DNA from 3 places in the Luteibacter sp. 9135 genome. Region 2 is predicted to be linked to each of the others. Evidence: predicted binding sites of a transcription regulator. Region 2 holds the regulator's gene; each other region holds the start of a gene.
The links. The regulator FliA, encoded in region 2, starts transcription of late flagellar genes. The targets are predictions, from matches to a motif close to TAAAGTTTNNCNNNCNNNGGCCGATAA.
Positions count from the first base shown of each region.

Region 1: the regulator FliA is predicted to act here: its motif matches at 1,766-1,792, upstream of FA89_RS13335 (methyl-accepting chemotaxis protein).
Region 3: the regulator FliA is predicted to act here: its motif matches at 1,852-1,878, upstream of FA89_RS16350 (methyl-accepting chemotaxis protein).

Region 1 covers NZ_JQNB01000001.1:3,077,063-3,080,812, reverse strand. Annotated here, with positions in the region: gene FA89_RS13345 (TonB-dependent receptor) at 1-1,090, shown strand, start outside; gene FA89_RS13340 (DUF1203 domain-containing protein) at 1,087-1,569, opposite strand; gene FA89_RS13335 (methyl-accepting chemotaxis protein) at 1,823-3,340, shown strand; gene FA89_RS13330 (CheR family methyltransferase) at 3,347-3,750, shown strand, end outside.
Region 2 covers NZ_JQNB01000001.1:51,467-55,216, forward strand. Annotated here, with positions in the region: gene FA89_RS00200 (chemotaxis protein CheA) at 1-291, opposite strand, end outside; gene FA89_RS00205 (protein phosphatase CheZ) at 299-940, opposite strand; gene cheY (chemotaxis response regulator CheY) at 951-1,352, opposite strand; gene FA89_RS00215 (RNA polymerase sigma factor FliA) at 1,409-2,140, opposite strand; gene FA89_RS00220 (P-loop NTPase) at 2,137-3,012, opposite strand; gene flhF (flagellar biosynthesis protein FlhF) at 3,082-3,750, opposite strand, start outside.
Region 3 covers NZ_JQNB01000001.1:3,892,912-3,896,661, forward strand. Annotated here, with positions in the region: gene FA89_RS16350 (methyl-accepting chemotaxis protein) at 32-1,732, opposite strand; gene FA89_RS16355 (MFS transporter) at 2,056-3,258, shown strand; partial or broken gene FA89_RS20710 (carboxylesterase/lipase family protein) at 3,261-3,750, opposite strand, start outside.

The DNA of each region.
Region 1 (3,750 bases), 3.0 Mb from region 2:
GGTTCCCGTCGCCTACGTCAAGTTCAATATAGACACCAACGTGGGTGACGTGCCGTTGCGCGGCAACGTCGGCGTACAGGCGGTGAAGACCGACCAGTCGTCCGACGCCTTGCAGACCAACGGCAACACGCTGGTCGGTCGTATCTCCGACGGCACGAAGTACAGCAAGGTGCTGCCCAGCCTGAACCTGGCTGCCGAAGTGTCGGAAAAGCAGTTCCTGCGCTTCGGCCTGGCCAAGACCATGGCACGCGGACGCATCGACGACGAGAAGGTGGCGACCTCCGCAGGCGTCGCACAGGTGACCGAAGGCCCGGCCGCGGGCCAGGTGCTGTGGTCGGGCAGCGGCGGCAACACGAAGCTGAAACCGTACATCGCGGTGGGCGCCGATTTGTCATGGGAAAAATACTTCGGCACCGCCAGCTACGTGGCCGTCGCGGTATTCAACAAGAACCTGCTGAACTACATCTACAACCAGACCACCCTGGACTACGACTTCTCGGGCTACACGAACGACACCCCCACCCTGGTGCCGACCAGCACACGCGGCTCGTTCACCCGGCCCGAGAACGGCACCGGCGGCAAGATGCAGGGCCTGGAGTTGTCCGGCTCGCTTGAAGGCGGGCTGGTCTCGCGGGCCCTGGACGGTTTCGGCGTGCAGGCCAACTTCTCGCTGACCAACAGCAGCCTGCCCGTGAGCGCGGTGTCCAGCATTCCCGGCAGCCCCTCCACCCTGCCCGGCCTGTCGAGGAAGGTCGCCAACCTGGCGCTCTACTACGAAAAGTACGGCTGGTCGGTGCGTGTCGCCGAGCGTTACCGTTCGTCGTTCACCGGCGAGGCCGTGGCCCTGTTCGACCAGCTGGGCTACACCCAGGTACTGGCCGACAAGCAGACCGATCTCCAACTCGGTTACGCCTTCGACCACGGCACCTGGAACGGGCTGTCGATCCTGTTGCAGGTCAACAACCTGACCGACTCGCCGATGAAGACCCAGCAGATCCTGGGCCTGCCCAGCGGCGTGAAGGTGGCCCGGCCGCTGGAGTTCGACACGTACGGGCGCACGGTGATGTTCGGGATCAACTACAAGCTCTAGGCATCCGCGGCGTCGATGCGGTCGAGGCGTGCGGCGTAGCAACCGTACGCCGCGTAGTGCGCATGGATATAGCGAACGGCATCGTTGGCGAACAGCTGCCGCACCGCCTCCGTCACCTGCGTGCCGGCCACGAGCAGGGCCTGGGCGATGTGTCCGCGCGCATCGAAGCCGCGCAACGAAAGCTGCCGCACACGCATCACCTCCGGCACCACGTCCACGGCGTCATAAGCCTGCGTGGCGCCTTCGCGCACGAAGATCGCGTGGCTGGCGCGATACGGACCGGCGATCGGCTGGTGTTCGTAGTTGAGCAGCAGCAAGGTCTCACCACGGCGCGCCGCGCGCAGTTCGACACGCTCGGGGTAACCGGTGTCGTCGGCGGCGATGACGCGTAACGCGCCTCGCGCGGCCAGTGTGGAGGCGTCGAGGCCGTAGTAAGCGAGAAAGGGGGCGGGATCGAGACCGCGGATGCGAAAGGACATGGCTTCATTCCGGTGGGAGTGATGCGATCGTCTCCAACGGCGTGTTGCCGCGCTATCCGGATATTGCCGTGACGGATGGTTACTTGGGCGTGACGTCACCCCATGGCACCTGATAAAGCGACCCACGTCGTCGCCTGACTTTTTCCTAGGAAAACCTGATTTTTTAACGAAAATCGCGGAATTCGGCAAAGACCGCTCAAGTTTGCCGATTTTGGGGCGATAAAACGTCTACTCACATAGATCGAGAGACGTCATGGGCACGAACGCGAGCGAGACGCTGGAACTGAACGACCTGAAGGCGATGAACGACGCGCTACATCGTGTCCAGGCCATCATCGAGTTCGATCTGCACGGCACGGTCTTGACCGCCAACCAGAATTTCCTGGACGTGCTCGGTTACACCTCCGATGCCGTGGTCGGGAAACACCATCGTCTGTTCTGCGAGCCCGCCTTCGCCGCCAGCCACGATTACGCGACGTTCTGGCAGCGCCTTTCCGCCGGAAACCCCGAGGTGGGCGAGTTCAAGCGCATCGGCGCGGACGGCCGTGAGGTCTGGCTCAGTGCCTCGTACAATCCCGTATTCGATACCGAAGGCAAGCCGTACAAGGTCGTCAAGTTCGCCACGGAGATCACCACGCTGGTGGACAGGTCCGCGGAACTGGACGGCAAGATGAACGCGCTGGACAAGTCCCAGGCCGTGATCGAGTTCGATCTCGGCGGCCACGTACTCGCGGCCAACGCCAATTTTCTGGCTGTGGTCGGTTACACGGCGGACGAGCTCATCGGCCAGCACCATCGCAAGCTGTGTGACGACGCCTATACGTCGAGCCAGGAATACGCGGCGTTCTGGGAACGGCTACGCCGCGGCGAATTCGACTCCGGTCGTTACCGCCGGCTGGCCAAGGGCGGCCGCCGGGTCTGGTTGCAGGCCAGCTATAACCCCATCTACGACGGCAACGGCAAGCTGCAGAAGATCGTGAAGTTCGCCGCCGACGTCACGTTCCAGGGCGAGCTGGAAGAGCTGGTCAAGCGGCGTGCCGAGGACTTCTCGTCCGCCTCGACGCAGATCGCCCAGCAGTCTAACGACATGGCTGCCGGCGCCCAGCTTTTGGGCGCGACGGTGGAAGAAATGAACGCCACCATCGAAGAGCTGACGGCGTCCATCAGTTCCATTGCCAGCAACGCGCAAAGCGCTGACCGGCTGGCCAAGGACACGCAGCAGGAAGCCGAGCGTGGCGCCAAGGCGCTGGAAAAATCCATCGAGTCGATGGATCTTATCAACAAGTCGTCGGAAGACATCGGCGACATCAGCAAGGTGATCGGCGAAATCGCCAGCCAGACCAACCTGCTGGCCTTCAACGCAGCCATCGAAGCGGCACGTGCGGGTGAGCACGGCCTGGGCTTCTCCGTGGTCGCCGACGAAGTGCGCAAGCTGGCCGAGCGTTCCTCGCAGGCCGCCAAGGAAATCTCCAAGCTGATCGCCGAGTCCACCAAGCGGGTCTCGCAGGGCAGCCAGATATCGAAGGAAGCCTCGGCGGCCTTCGACAAGATCCTGTTCGGCGTGGTCAACACCACCCAGGCCATGTCGGAAATCTCCTGTGGCGCCGAGGAACAGGCCGTGGCGGCGCGGGAAGTCGCCACCGCCGTGCAACATATCGCCGAGGAAACCGAGAAGACGGCGGCCACATGCGACGACATTGCCCGGGCGTGCGGTGGACTGAAGGAAGGCGCCAGCGAACTGAGTGCCACCGTCAACAACTTCGCCACCTGACGCGCCATGTTCGATACCGAAGCCATCGTCGGTTCCGCCACCCGTGAGGCCCTGTTTGCCCAAGTACGGAGGCATACGGGCATCGTGATGGCCGAGCGCAAGTGGACGCTTCTGCATGGACGCCTTCGTCGGCGCCTGCAGGAGCTCGGCCTGCCCGGCTATGACGACTACCTCACCGTGCTGGAGAGTTCGAAGCAGGAAGTGGCGCGCTTCATCGACCTGGTCACCACCAACGAGACCTCGTTCTTCCGCACACCGCGTATCTGGCAGTATCTCGCCGACGACTTCTTCCCGAACTGGTATGAGGCGAACGCCGGCGGAACGATGAACATCTGGTCGGCCGCGGCATCTACCGGCGAGGAGGCCTACTCGCTGGCCATGCTCGCCGAGGAGTTCCAGCGAACGCATCG
Region 2 (3,750 bases):
GTCGAGCGATTCGAGCAGCGCGTCCATATAGGCGGCGTGCAGCACGATCACCCCGTTGCGGGCCTCGTTGAGCAGATCCTCGCCGCGATGACACAGCTCGACCATCGCATTGAGGCCAAGGAAGCCCGCCCCGCCTTTCACCGTATGGAAGGCACGGAACACCGCGTTAAGCAGCTCCACGTCGTGCGGGGAGGCTTCGAGATCCACGAGCTGTTCGCCCAGGCTCTCGAGCAGTTCGCGCGCTTCGATCAGGAAGACATTGAGCAGCTCGTTGTCCAGCTCCACGCTCATAGGGTACTCAGAAACCGAATTCGCTGAGGAGCCGGTCCACTTCGTCCTGGCTGACCTTCTCGGCAGCCGGCGCATTGCCGCCCGCGAGCGAACCGGTGAGACGGACCAGCTCGACGAGCGAGGATTCGACCTTGGCCATGAAGGCCTCGACCTGGGCCACGCGCTGACCGGAAAGATCCTGCCATGACTGTGCCTCGACCATCTCGCCCAGCCCGATGTCGCAGCTTTGCGCGAAGTCGCCGACACGCACGGCCAGTGCCGTGGCGTTGGCACCGAACGCCGGATCGGCGTGATCCAGCACCAGGATCTCATCGGCCTGCTTGGCCAGGGCCTGCGCCTGGGGACGCAGCTTCTCGCTGAAGTCCAGCGTGCGATGGGCGGCCGTGGAACTCATTTCGAGAACGTCGCGCAGATGCTTGCGCGCGTCGCTCATGTTGCCCGGCACGCCATCGGTGGAGATGTCGGAAGCCAGGCGACGCGCGGATTCGTGCAGGTCGCGCGCCAGGTGGCCCAGCGCCAGGAACAGGTGCTGCTCGCGGCTGCGGATCAGGTCGTCCAGGGCTTTCTCGAACGCTGCCGAGTCATCGGCGCCGAGCAGTTCACGCAACTGGGGGGCCACGTCCTGGCCGGGGGAAAGCATCGTGTTCATCGTCATTCCCTCAGCCCGCTGCCGCGGCAAGTCGTTCGAATATCTTGTCGAGCTTTTCCTTCAGCGTCACCGCCGTGAAGGGCTTGACCACGTAACCGTTCACACCGCTCTGCGCGGCGGCGATGATCTGGTCGCGGTTGTTTTCCGCGGTGACCATCAGCACCGGCATGGACTTCAACGCTGCATCCGCGCGAATGGCGCGAAGCAGGTCGATGCCCGTCATGTTGGGCATGTTCCAGTCGGTGACGACCAGGTCGATGGGCTGCGCGCGCAGCAGCGCGAGCGCCGCGTTGCCGTCTTCAGCCTCCTGGATGAGCGTGTTGGTGAAACCCAACTCGACCAGGAGGTTCCTGACGATGCGCCGCATGGTGGAAAAGTCGTCCACCACGAGGATCTTCATGTTCTTGTCCAAAACTGCTCTCCGCCTCGTACGCTTTTTTCTTTACCGGCGACGGCAACGCGATGCCGTCACTGCTTGTCTTTCCAACCTGACATGCGTGCGCGGAGGCGAATCAGGGCCTGGCCATGGATCTGGCACACCCGCGACTCGCTCACACCCAGCACCGCACCGATTTCCTTCAGGTTGAGCTCTTCATCGTAGTACAGGGACATGACCAGCTTTTCGCGTTCCGGCAAGCCGTCGATCGAATGGGCCAGCGCATCGCGCAGTCCGTTCTTCTCGAAGTTGCCTTCCGGACCCGCGGCGTCCGGGTCCGCCACGTCGATCGCCGCGCCTTCGTCGCCTTCCGGCGCCGTGAGGCTGAGCAACCGCGCGCTCGCCGCGTCGGCCAGGATCTGGTTGTACTCCATGGCGTCGATGCCCAGCCGCTTCATCACTTCCGCGTCTTCGGCGTCGCCACCCGTCTCGTTCTCGATCTGCCTCGTCACCTCCGCCACCTCGCGCAGCTTCCGATGGACGGAGCGCGGGGTCCAGTCCGTCTTGCGCAGTTCGTCCAGCATGGCGCCACGAATGCGGATTCCCGCATAGGTCTCGAAGCTGGCCGCGCGAGTCGGCGAGTAATTCCTTGCGGCCTCCAGCAGTCCGATCATCCCGGCCTGCATCAGGTCGTTCGCATCCACGCTCGGCGGCAGGCGACCCATCAGGTGATAGGCGATCCGGCGCACCAGCGGTGCATGCGTCCTGACCAGCTGGTCGGCCGAAACCTTTGTTACTTCAAGGTATTCGCTTGCAACACTCACAGTGGCAGCCCTCCCCCCATGTGGTTCCGTTCGGCGAAAAAGCCGATGCGGCCCTGCACCCGGGGTTCGGGTTCACCCCATGTATCGACCGACCGGGCAAGATTCTTGAATCCCACGGCCGAACGGCTGCTCGGCCAAGCGTCGACCACGGCCGACTGGCGGCGGATGGCCTGTCGCAGGTACTCGTCGTGCGGCACCATGCCCATGAAATCCAGGGACACGTCCAGGAAACGATTGGTCACGCGGGCCAGCTTCTCGAACAGCTGGCGGCCTTCCTGGGCGTGGCGGACCATGTTGGCCACGATGCGGAAGCGGTTGACGTCGAATTCGCGGCTCATCACCTTGATCAGCGCGTAGGCGTCGGTCAGTGAGGCCGGCTCGTCGCAAACCACCACCACCACCTCATCCGACGCGGCGGCGAACATCGACACGCTGTCGGAGATGCCGGCCGCGGTGTCGACGATCAGGTATTCCGGGGCCACGGGGTATTCGTCGAATGCGCGGATCACCGCGGCGTGCTCGATGTTCGGCAGCTGCGCCATGCGGCGCGCGCCCGAGGTGGCGGGAATCACCTTCAACCCGTGGTTGGCATGGAGGATCAGGTCCTCGATGCGGCACTCGCCCTCGAGCATGTGGCCCAGATGGCGCGTGGGCTGCAGGCCGAGGAGCACGTCGATGTTGGCCATGGCCAGGTCCGCGTCCAGCAGGACCACGTCGCGCCCGCCCATGGACAGCGCCATGCCCAGGTTGACCGCCACCGTGGTCTTGCCCACGCCGCCCTTGCCGCCCGCGATCGCGATGCTGCGGGTGGGGCGACGGTCGGCAAGCCAGTTGAGTCCGGCGGCCTGGGTGGAATCGACGTGTGTGCTCATGAAGGAATTCACTGCCGTGAAAGGGTGTGCGGATGCGGATGCCGTAGTCACGTTACTTCAGTTCCGGGGTCAGGCGAGGGCGGGCGTGGCGGCGAAGCCGAAACGGTCGGCGAGAATCGCGTCGTCCGGTTCGTCGTTGCGCTGCCTGACCAGTTGGGCCGCGAGGCAGACGAGCTTGCGCGCGTCCGCCGAGGCGATGTCTTCCGGCACGCGCTGGCCGTCGGTGGTGTAGTCCAGCGGCATGCCGTGCCGGATGACGGCCGAGAGGGCGCCACCGATCAGCGGCGCCTCGTCGAGCTTGGTCAGGATCGCGGCCTGCGGGGACAGCGGCGCGTAGGCGCGCACGGCGTTGTCGATCGCCTGCGCCTGCGCGTTCGCCGCGAGCACCAGGCACACGCGCACCTCGGTCATCGCCCGCAGCGTTTCGAACTGCTGCTGCAGCTTGGGGTCGTTGCCGGCCAGGCCGGCGGTGTCGATCAGCACCGTGTGCTTGCCGCGCAGCTGCAGCAGTACGTTGCGCAGGCTCTGCGCATCGTGCGCGTTGTAGACGCGCACGCCCAGCAGGCGGCCGTAATGTTCCAGCTGCGCGCCGGCACCGATGCGGTACTGGTCGGCGCTGATCAGGGCGACGTTGGATGCGCCGTGACGCAGCACCGCACGGGCGGCCAGCTTGGCGATGGTGGTGGTCTTGCCCACGCCGGTGGTGCCGACCAGCGCGGTGACCGCGCTACCGGCTGT
Region 3 (3,750 bases), 3.8 Mb from region 2:
CTCCTTGAGGGAACGTAACCGGGCCGTTGCCTCAGAACTCGCGCCACTGCCCGGAAGCAAGCGCGGGCTGGGCGACCGCTACCAGCGCGGCTTCCCGGGCGGTGCTTGCCACGGGTGCCTTGACCGGCCGGGCCGTCGTCACCGCCGCGGGGGCGGTGCTCTGAACCGTAGCGGCATCCGCCAGCTTGAAGAAGGATACCTGGCGCGTCAATTCCTGCGCCAGTTCCAGCGCCTGCCGGCTGGCGGCACTGGCTTCCTCGACCAGGGCGGCATTCTGCTGGGTCACGTCGTCGAGGGACGCCACGGCGACATTGACCTGTTCCACGCCGGCCGACTGCTCCTGCGAGGCGGAGGATATCTCATTGATGATGTCGGCGACCTTGGTCGCGCTGCTGCCGATCTCCACCAGCGCCTTGCCGGTACGGTTCACCAGGTCGGAGCCCGTGCTCACACGCTCCACCGTGGTGCCGATCAAGGTCTTGATGTCCTTGGCGGCCGACGCGCTGCGCTGGGCAAGGTTGCGCACTTCCGCGGCCACGACCGCGAAGCCGCGCCCCTGTTCGCCGGCACGCGCCGCTTCCACGGCCGCGTTCAGCGCCAGGAGGTTGGTCTGGAAGGCGATTTCGTCGATCAGCACCGCGATCTCGCCGATGTTCCGGCTGGCCTCGGTGATCTGCTTCATCGCTTCCACGGCTTCCTCGGCCACCGCGCCGCCGCTCTTGGCTTCGCTGCGCAGGCCCTGGGAAATCTGCCGGGCGAGCGCGGCGCCCTCCGCGTTCTGCTTCACCGTGGAGGACATCTCCTCCATCGACGCGGCCGTTTCCTCGAGCGAGGACGCCTGCTCCTGGGTGCGGTTGGACAGGTCGTCGTTGCCGGCCGAGATGTCACGCGCCGCGTGTTCGACCTGCAGGGCATTCTCACGCACGGAACCCACGATGCGCGCCAGGTTCTCGTCCATGGTGTGCAAGGCGTTGAGCATGCGGCCCAGGTCGTCGCTGCGGGTGACTGCGAAGGACTCGCCCAGGTGGCCTTCCGCGATGCGCGTCGTGACCGAGGAAGCGCTTTCCAGCGGGGTAAGAATGCTACGCACCAGTACGGTGGCGACACCGATGATGGCCAGGATGGCGAGCAGGCCGCCGCCCAGCAGGATCACGTTGGTACGCGCACGCGTCGCCGTCGCTTCGGCCGAACGCTGTTCCAGGAGCGCCGTCTCGGCACCCACGAACTTGCCCAGCAAGTCGCGCATCTCGTCCATGTGCGCCTTGCCCTTGCCCTGACGCTCGAAGGCGAGCGCTTCCGGGCTGGACCCGCCCGACGCGGCCTGCTGCTTCTGCAGGGCGATCACCGGGTCGATGGCGCCCGAAATCCACGCGCGATAGCCCGTGTCCAGGTCGGTGAGACGGCGCTGCTGCTCCGCATTGTCGACGGTAAGGCTGCGAAGCTGGCCGAACGCGTCCGCGTAGGCCGCCTGGCCGTTTCGCAGCGGCTCCAGTGAAGCATCCTTGCCGGTGACGAGGAAACCCCGTTCGCCGGTCTCGATGTTGACCAGTGCGTTGAGCAGCGAGCCCTCGACACGCAGCACCTGGTTGGTGTGCAGGTCCATGCGTGTGCTCTGGGCCATGGCCTGGAGCGCGCCGTAGACGATACCGACAAGCACGATCACCACGAGGGCGATCGATGCAAAGCCGCCAAAGATCAGCTTGTTTCGTGATGCGAGTTTGATGAGTTGCATGGTGCCCCCCTGGGCAGACTGAGCGCGGGCCATGGAACTGGCCGAAATGCCGACAAGCGTGGACTTGCGTGAGCTGAATCGTGCCCGGCCTTTTCAGACGCCCACCGGCCGTATGAACCTTATCGGCAAAATTCACCGAACCTTGACGCTAAATACGCATAACCGGCAAAAAAGCCATTTGCGGTTGCCGAGTAAGTCGGCTCAGCCAAGCGCATTAAATTGCGCCTGCGACACTTGCCAAGGGTGGGTTGCGGTTGCCGCCCGGCCTGGCCGGGATCGCCCATCGCCTTGTCGACGATTTGGCGACCTGGGTACCATGCGGGATGCCTGCCTCCACCGACCTTGCCCCGACGACGCATGCATCGGGCACACCGGCCGACACACGCCCGCGCAGCCTCGTGGCGGCCTGTCTCGCGCACGCGCTGCACGACGGCTACACCGATGGCCTCTATGCGTTTCTCCCCGTCTGGCAGGCCCAGTTCGGACTGTCGTATGCCGCCCTGGCCCTCCTCCGTGCGCTTTACTACGCCACCATGGGTGGCCTGCAGATGCCGGCCGACCGCCTTCTGCGGACGGTTTCCCCACGGGCGGCGCTGGTGCTGGCCACGGTACTTGCCGCCATCGGGATGGCGGTGATGGCGTCGCCGACGGGCTTCGCCGGGCTTTGTCTCGGGCTGGTCATCGCCGGCATCGGCTCCAGCATCCAGCACCCACGGGCGTCCACGCTGATCACTGACGCCTATGGCGCGGGATCGCGCAGGCCGCTGGGGATCTACAACTTCTCCGGCGACCTGGGCAAGGCCATCCTGCCGGCCATCGTCGCGCTGCTGATTCCCCTGCTGGCGTGGCGCCCCGTGCTCGTCCTGATGGCGATCCTCGGCGCAGGCGTCTCGATGGCGTTGTTTGCGTTGGCCCCTTCCATGCGAGCGGGCGGGCACAGCACATCCGCCGCGCGGCACGGCGAACGTCGTAACGGCTTTGGCGTGCTGATAGCGATCGGCGTCCTGGATACCGCGACCCGCATGGGCTACCTGCTCTTCCTGCCGTTCCTCGTCCACGGGAAAGGCGGCGATTCCCCGATGGTCGGCCTGTGTCTCGCGCTGGTTTTCATCGGTGGTGCGCTCGGCAAGGCCACGTGCGGCTGGCTGGGCGACCGCGTGGGCGTGGTCGGCACGGTCATGCTGACGGAAGCGGCGACCGCCGGTTTCATCGTGGCGACGCTGGTCACGCCGCTGTGGGCCACCCTCGTGCTGCTGCCGTTGCTCGGCATCGTGCTGAACGGCACCTCTTCCGTACTCTACGGCACGGTGCCGGAGCTATCCGACGGCGATACCGGTCGGGCCTTCGCCCTCTTCTACACCGGCGTCATCGGCTCGGGCGGCATCGCGCCCATCCTCTACGGCCTCATCGCCGACCACAGCAGCCGCGTCGTCGGCATGATCGCCGCGGCAGGCACCGCCTTGGTCATCCTGCCGCTGGTACGGCGCTTGCGCCCCCACCTCGTGACGCCGATCGGCCGCGCCTGACGCTACAGGCCCATCGTGTCCCAGAACGCGCAACCCACCCGCGGCACGCCCTCGTCCACCGGGGTTCGCGACGGCCCGTAGAGCACGTTGGCCGGGGCGCCCTCCGGCGTGCCGGCCAGGCGGCCGGTGCGCGCGAAGGTGGCCCAGTCCCTCTGCATGCGGTCGGACAACGCCTGCTGCGCCGGGCTGAAGCGGGCGGGGTCCGCCAGCGCCCAGCGTGTCTGGAACAGGTACACGATCTCGGACGCATGGTACGCGCCCAGGTCGGCCTTGCGCGAGAGCGCGAACGGCGCCTGCGGGTCCGTGAACGCGTAACGCCAGGTCGGCGTGGCGCGGGCCAGCATGGTCGACAGCGACAGCGTCGGGCAGGCGAAGACACCGTCGGTCACCGCCGCCGCATACGCGTCACGCAACGAAGGATACCGCGCGGCCGGATAGGCCCCCGCCACCGCGTCGGCGTGAGCGCCGAACGTGCTGGCCATGCGTGCGTCG